2 regions of the Variovorax sp. VaC1 genome follow, and region 2 is predicted to be linked to the other one. Evidence: riboswitches for the same ligand, from Rfam matches in the RefSeq annotation. Region 2 holds a riboswitch; the other holds the start of a gene.
What was found. A riboswitch is a leader RNA that binds a small molecule or an ion and turns the genes downstream of it on or off. The one in region 2 is predicted to bind S-adenosylhomocysteine.
Positions count from the first base shown of each region.

Region 1: it holds a riboswitch for S-adenosylhomocysteine, as region 2 does, so the genes downstream of both, ahcY (adenosylhomocysteinase) here and metH (methionine synthase) in region 2, are expected to answer to the same signal.

Region 1 is NZ_JBIGLT010000002.1:1,007,209-1,011,152, forward strand. It holds gene ACGLHS_RS11645 (TlyA family RNA methyltransferase) at 1-416, opposite strand, end outside; gene ahcY (adenosylhomocysteinase) at 425-1,864, opposite strand; S-adenosyl-L-homocysteine riboswitch at 1,928-1,996, opposite strand; gene ACGLHS_RS11655 (hypothetical protein) at 2,161-3,944, shown strand, end outside.
Region 2 is NZ_JBIGLT010000007.1:547,699-551,642, reverse strand. It holds gene ACGLHS_RS27930 (lipase secretion chaperone) at 1-811, opposite strand, end outside; gene ACGLHS_RS27925 (triacylglycerol lipase) at 826-1,872, opposite strand; S-adenosyl-L-homocysteine riboswitch at 2,006-2,081, shown strand; gene metH (methionine synthase) at 2,155-3,944, shown strand, end outside.

The DNA of each region.
Region 1 (3,944 bases), on a different contig from region 2:
CGCGCATTGACGCCTTCGATGGCGACCACGCGTTCGTCCTCGCGCAACTTCGCATGCAGTTGCCCGTGGCCGACATCGACCCCCACGACCTTCGTCGCACCGCGCTGCAGCAGGCAATCGGTGAAGCCGCCGGTCGATTGGCCCACGTCGAAGCACAGCTTGCCGGCGGGATCGATCCCGCTGGCCTGCAGTGCCCCTTCGAGCTTCAGGCCGCCGCGCGACACATAGCGCGCCTCGGCCGCATCGACCAGTTCCAGCTCGGCGGACTCGGGCACGTCGTCCTTGTTCTTGACGACCGAGCGCCACGCGTCGCTCGTGCCCGCATCGCGCCACCGCATACCGCCGGCAATGAGCCGCACGGCCTGCGAACGCGACGCGGCAAGGCCGCGCTCCACCAACAATTGATCAGCGCGCATGCAGCCGATCAGTAGCGGTACGTGTCCGGCTTGTAGGGGCCGTTCTTGCTCACGCCGATGTAGGCGGCTTGTGCGTCGGTCAGCTCGGTCAGCATGGCGCCGACCTTCTTCAGGTGCAGGCGCGCGACCTTTTCGTCCAGGTGCTTGGGCAGCACGTAGACCTTGCCGGCTTGATAAGCGTCGGGCTTGGTGAACAGCTCGATCTGGGCGATGGTCTGGTTCGCGAACGACGACGACATCACGAAGCTCGGGTGGCCCGTGCCGCAGCCCAGGTTCACGAGGCGACCCTTGGCCAGCAGGATGATCTTCTTGCCGTCCGGGAAGGTGATGTGATCAACCTGCGGCTTGATTTCTTCCCACTCGTACTTCTCGATCGACGCGACGTCGATCTCGTTGTCGAAGTGGCCGATGTTGCAGACGATGGCCTGGTCCTTCATCTTGGCCATCGTGTCGTGCGTGATGACGTCCTTGTTGCCGGTGGTCGTCACGAAGATGTCGGCCTTGTCGGCGGCGTATTCCATCGTCACGACCTTGTAGCCTTCCATCGCGGCCTGCAGGGCGTTGATCGGGTCGATCTCGGTGACCCACACCTGGGCCGACAGTGCGCGCAGTGCCTGTGCCGAGCCCTTGCCCACGTCGCCGTAGCCGGCCACGCAAGCCACCTTGCCGGCGATCATCACGTCGGTCGCGCGCTTGATGCCGTCGACCAGCGATTCACGGCAGCCGTACAGGTTGTCGAACTTGCTCTTGGTGACCGAGTCGTTCACGTTGATGGCGCGGAACAGCAGCGTGCCCTTGGCGCTCATCTCGTTCAGGCGGTGCACGCCGGTGGTGGTTTCTTCGGTCACGCCGATGATCTCGGCGGACTTGCGGGTGTACCAGGTGCTGTCGACAGCCAGCTTGGCCTTGATCGCTGCGTACAGGATGCGTTCTTCTTCGCTGGTCGGGTTGGCCAGCACGCTCTGGTCCTTCTCGGCGCGTTGGCCCAGGTGCATCAGCAGCGTGGCGTCGCCGCCGTCGTCCAGGATCATGTTCGGGCCTTCGCCCTTCGAGCCCTTGGGGCCGAAGTCGAAGATGCTGTGGGTGTAGCCCCAGTAGTCTTCGAGCGACTCGCCCTTGATCGCGAACACCGGCGTGCCCGAGGCGGCGATGGCCGCGGCGGCGTGGTCCTGCGTCGAGAAGATGTTGCACGAGGCCCAGCGCACGGTGGCGCCCAGGGCTTGCAGCGTCTCGATCAGCACGGCCGTCTGAATGGTCATGTGCAGCGAGCCCGTGATGCGCGCGCCCTTCAGCGGCTGCGCCTTCGAGAACTCTTCGCGGATGGCCATCAGGCCGGGCATTTCGGTTTCCGCAATGCGGATTTCCTTGCGGCCCCAGGCGGCAAGGGACAGGTCGGCGATCGCCTGGTCGGCGGTCGAAACGGGGGTCGGCTTGAGAACAGCGCTCATGAGAACTCCAAAACTGGTTTGAAAGATGCCACTGCGTACGGGGAAAAGACTCACCGCGAGAACAGCGGGTGAGCGTGGTTGCGATGTGGTCCGAGCCTCACGCCTGATGGCGCTGCAACGCTCCTCGGAACGGCGGATTGTAGACGGGGTGCAAGGCTGAGCCAATCCGGGGGATTTGGGCCGGCATTTGTCAGCCTCAGCGTTGAAGACACCTCTTTTTACGATTTCCCCCGGTTCGGTTCAGGAGCCAGCCGGCTCGCTGCCGAGCCCATCAGACGACAAGAAGAGGGCTCAACATGAGGATGACGAGATATCTCGCGGGTTGTGGACTGGCCGCCTTGCTGGCGGCCTGCGGAGGCGGTGGTGGCGGCGCAGCGGGTGGCGGGCTGCCGCTGGCCAGCGGCGCCGTCCAGCCGGAAGCCAAGGTCGCGGTTGCAGCCGCGACCACCAAGACACTGGACAGCGCCGATGCGCGCAGCGGCACGTACCGCGTGTATGCGGCCAACGGCACGCAGCAGACGCTGTCGGTCGACTTCGACGCCGGCAGCTACACGATGACCGACAACCTCGGCGCGGCGGAATCGGGCACTTTCAGCGAGGACTTCACCGAACCGGGCACTTACGTCTTTGCCAGCAGCCGCGTTGCGGCGGTGGTGAACACGGCGCGCTTCCGCGTGGCGGCGAATGCCATCGTCGGGGCGTTCCCGTTCCAGACGGCGTATTCGAGCCCCGCCACGTACGCGGTGCAGCCTTTCGCGGCCGCGCGCGATTTCGTGACCACCGCATCGCAACTGGACGGCACCTACAACCGGTTCGCCGCCACGCGCAGCCCCGGTGGGCCGGATTCGCAGATGCTCGCAATGCGCATTTCGGGCAGCGGCACGCTGCTGGAGTTCTGCTTCGACAGCGTGATCTACAAGATCGACCTCTGCCCCGCCGCCTCGAAGCGAACGTACACGGTCGCGGCCGGAGCCGACGACGCCTGGGTCGCGACGAACACAGCCAACGCGAACGAAACCGCGAGCTTCCGCATGGCGCGCATCGGCGGACAGAACGTCTACCTGAGCGCGGGCCTCAGCACCACGCCAGCGGTGCAATACCTGCGGATCGCCTTGCCCGATTCCTCGAACTGGCCTGCCACCCGGGGTGTCGGCGCGTCGACCGAAGGCAGTTGGGGCAGCAATGCCATCGACACCGCAAACTCCGTGCGCACGGCCACCAGCCTCGATGGCACCTACGGCAGCCTGACGCTTCCGGTCAGCGGCACCTTCCCGTCGCAGCCCGATGGCATCCGCCTCCTCAATGCCAACGGAACGCGCAAGTACTACGCGATGCAGAACGGCCTGCTGTCCGTGGTGGTCGGCACGCGCAACCCGAACACGCAGGGCTACATCCAGATCAACCTGATCGACACCGGCACCGCACCCGATGCGCGCAACGGCCGCTACAAGGTCTACGCCGGCAACGGCTCGCGGCAGACGCTGGCGCTGAACATGGACAGCCTGCGCTACGAAATGACCGACGACACCGGCGCCACCGCATCCGGCAGCTTCACGGCCGACAGCACCGAAGCCGGCAGCTTCGTCTTCGACAGCAGCCGCATCACCAGCCCGGTGAACACGGCACGCTTTCGCCTCGCGACGGACACGGTGGTCGGCGCATTTCCGTTCGCGGTCGCGCAGGTCACGCCGGCCAGCTACGCGGTGCGTCCGTTCGTCGCCTCGCGTGCATTGGTCAAGGCACAGGCCGATCTCGACGGTGTCTACAACCGTCTGGGCATCAACCTGACGGCCACGGCTGCCGATTCGTCGATCACGCAGATCCAGGTCGCCAACGGCGGCACCGCGCTCTATCTGTGCAACGACAACGTGATCTACCGCATCGACAACTGCCCTGCGGCGTCCGTGCGGACGTACACCGTATCGGCCGGCCCGACCGCTGACACCTGGCACATCGTGAACGTGGCCAATCCCTCCGACAACGGCAACTTCGGCATCGCGCGCATCGGCGGCGACAACGTCTATCTCTCGGCCGGCATCGTGCCTTCGACGCCCACCACCTCGGTGTTCCGCATCGGCCT
Region 2 (3,944 bases):
AGGCGTTGGCGTAGCGGTCGAGCCGGGCATTCCACTCCTGCGTTTCCTGGTCGAGCGTCGCCAGGCCGCGCGCCACTTCGTAGCCGTAGGCCTCGCTGCGCGCGGCAAAGCGCTCCTGGGGGCTGGCGCCGCGCGCGTCCAGCGCCTCGGTCTGGCGCATCACGTCCAGGTGCGCCACCGATTCCTTGCGCACCTCGCGCTGTTCCGGCGACAGCCAGGCCTGCTCGCTTTTCGCGAGGGCCGCGGCCCGCTGCTCGGGCGTCAGGGCGGTGTTGGCGAGCAGTTCCAGCTTGTCGGCCATGAAGTTGTCCTGCCGGATCTGGTCGCCGAACAGGCCTTCGATTTCCTCGGGTGCGAAGTACTGGCGGCGCAGCGCCTCGCGCGCCTGCAGGCTGCGGCGCAGGTAGGCCGCGTCGCCGGGCGTGGGCGGCTGCATCGCCTGCATGGCTTCCTGCAGGTCGACGTAGCGCTCCAGCAGGCCCAAAGCGCGCACGCGCCAGTCTTCGCGCAGGTACTTGGCGAGCAGGGCGGGTGCCCTGGCCATCAGGGTGGCCTTGCTGTCGGCCTGTGCTTCGGCGAGCACCTTGTCGAAGACGGAGACCAGGTCGCTGGTCAGCAGCGCATCGGGGGCGGCGGGCGCCTGTGCCGGGCGTGGCTCGGGGCTTGCCGTGGGCCTGGCTGTGGTGGCCACGGCGTCGCGGGTGGCCGCCGGCGATGCATCGGTCGCGTCGGGCCCGGCCGCGAGCCAGCCACCGCCGACGGCGATCAGCAGCGCCCCGCCGGCGGCCCAGAAAGGCCATTGCCTGCGCATGCCCGCGCCCGCCTTCAGAGGCCCACGCTCTTCAGCCGCGCGGCCTGTTCCTTGAAGATTTCCGGCGGCTTCTTCTCGTAGTACGGGAACTGGCTGCCATAGGTGTTGCCCAGCACCTGGTTGACTTCGTCCAGATGGTTCTGGCGGTAGTCGCCCAGGTGGGTGCCCAGGCGCGTGGTGCAGACCGCGAGCAGGCCGTCGTTGGCTTCGCCGAAGAAGAAGAGCGTGCCCAGCGCCGACAGGGCGCCGTCGCTCGGGTCGAACAGGCTGAAGCCGGTCGAGACGCCCGACCACGAGTAGTAGCGCACGCCGTTGACCGTGGCCGCGCCGCTCTTGACGTCGCACGAGGAACCGGGGGCAGGGCGCCCCTGCGGGAATTTCTTGTCGAAGGCCGCGCCGCCCGCGGTGGTGAGCGAGGCGAGGGCGTTCAGCGGCACTTCGGGCAACTGGCTCGGGTCCTTGCCGGAGAGGAAGCCGATCACGTTCGTCAGCAGCCCGATGGCGGTCACGGCCACGCCTTGCGCAAGGCTGCCGTCGGGCAGCTTGGCCAGCAGGTCCGCCACCTTCGAGCCGCCGTTCGCACCGCCCACCGACGTGACCGACGCCACCATGTCGGGCGCCACCGCCGCAACGTAGCGCACCGTCGGCGCGCCCTGCGAATGGCCGATCAGGTTGAACTTGAGCGTGGGGTTCTTCTCGAGCACGCGGATGGTCTTGAGCTCCTGCAGCAGCTGCTCGCCACGGATCTCGGAGGTGTTGGTGCCCGACACCTGGGCCACGTAGACCTTGGCGCCCGCACCGGCCAGCTTGCCGGGAATGTCGTAGAAGTAATCGACACCCAGCAGGTTGTCGAAGCCCAGCAGGCCGTGGACCAGCACGATCGGGTACTTGGTCTTGGCCTCGTCGGATGTCGCGCGGGCCTGGACCAGCGTCGATGTTCCGCTGGCGGCGGCATGGGCGTTGTGCGTCAGGGCCGCTGCGGCCATGAGGCCGCAACAAAGCGCCACGGCGCGCATCGGGTTGGCTGCAAGCTGCAGTCGGGCGTTCCACTTCCTGGCCATCTGGCGCTCTCCCTTACGTTGGTTGAAAAACACGAACGTTCGTTCAGAAACGGTGGCCGCATTCTGTGGATGCACGCCGAAATGGAAACTGGGGTTTTCCCCGGGGCTGACCGAATCGCCCTAAAATGCGCGACTTCCCAAGGAGCGTTGCAGCGGCTTGCCACAGAGGCAAACCGTCAGGCTTGGGGCGACAACGACGCTCGCCTGTTCGACTGTTCCGCAGGTGAGGCCATGTCCCAGATTCCCGCTTCTTCCTCCTCTTCTTCTCCCGTTCCTCCGCCCATGAAGCTGTCCGGTCTCGAACCGGTCGCCATCGGCGAGGGCACGCTGTTCGTCAACATCGGCGAACGCACCAACGTCACCGGTTCCAAGGCCTTCGCGCGGATGATCCTGAACGGCCAGTTCGAAGAGGCCCTGGCCGTCGCGCGCCAGCAGGTCGAGAACGGCGCGCAGGTGATCGACATCAACATGGACGAGGCCATGCTCGACAGCAAGGCCGCCATGGTCCGCTTCCTGAACCTCATCGCCAGCGAGCCCGACATCGCGCGCGTGCCGGTGATGGTCGACAGCTCCAAGTGGGACGTGATCGAGGCCGGGCTGCGCTGCATCCAGGGCAAGGGCATCGTCAACTCGATCTCGATGAAAGAGGGCGTCGACAAGTTCAAGCACGAGGCCAAGCTGGTCAAGCGCTACGGCGCCGCCGCCGTGGTCATGGCCTTCGACGAGAAGGGCCAGGCCGACACCTACGAGCGCAAGGTTGAGATCTGCGAGCGGGCCTACCGCATCCTGGTCGACGAGGTGGGCTTTCCGCCCGAAGACATCATCTTCGACCCGAACATCTTCGCCATTGCCACCGGCATCGAGGAGCACGACAACTACGCGGTCGACTTCATCAACGCCGTGCGCTGGATCAAAGAGAACCTGCCGGGCGCGAAGGTCTCGGGCGGCGTGAGCAACGTGAGCTTCAGCTTCCGCGGCAACGACCCGGTGCGCGAAGCAATCCACACCGTGTTCCTGTACCACGCGATCAAGGCGGGCATGGACATGGGCATCGTCAACGCCGGCATGGTCGGCGTGTACGACGACCTCGAACCCGAACTGCGCGAGCGCGTCGAAGACGTGGTGCTCAACCGCCGCCCTGACGCCGGCGAGCGCCTCGTCGAAGTGGCCGAAACCGCCAAGAGCGGCGCGAAGGACGACAGCAAGAAGCTCGAATGGCGCGGCACGCCCGAGAACCCGGTGCACGTCAACCAACGCCTTTCGCATGCGATGGTGCACGGCATCACCGACTTCATCGTCGAAGACACCGAAGAGGCCTACCAGCAGATCCTTGCCAAGGGTGGGCGACCGCTGCACGTGATCGAAGGCCCGCTCATGGACGGCATGAACATCGTGGGCGACCTGTTCGGGCAGGGCAAGATGTTCCTGCCGCAGGTGGTGAAGTCGGCGCGCGTCATGAAGTCGGCCGTGGCCCACCTCATTCCGTACATCGAGGAAGAAAAGCGCCAGGACGAGGCCGCCGGCCGCGACGTGCGCACCAAGGGCAAGATCATCATCGCCACCGTGAAGGGCGACGTGCACGACATCGGCAAGAACATCGTCACCGTCGTGCTCCAGTGCAACAACTTCGAAGTGGTGAACATGGGCGTGATGGTCCCGTGCCACGAGATTCTTGCGAAGGCGAAGGTCGAGGGCGCGGACATCGTGGGCCTGTCGGGCCTCATCACGCCGAGCCTCGAAGAAATGCAGTACGTGGCCGGCGAAATGCAGAAGGACGACCACTTCCGCATCAAGAAGATCCCGCTGCTCATCGGCGGCGCCACCACCAGCCGCGTGCACACGGCCGTGAAGATCGCGCCGCACTACGAAGGCCCCGTGGTCTACGTGCCCGATGCTTCGCGCAGCGTGAGCGTGGCGCAGTCGCTGCTGAGCGACCAGGCCACCGCGTACATCGACGAGATCAACGCCGACTACGAGAAGGTGCGCGTCCAGCACGCCAACAAGAAGCAGGTGCCGATGTGGCCGCTGGCCAAGGCGCGCGCCAACAAGACGCCGATCGACTGGACGAACTA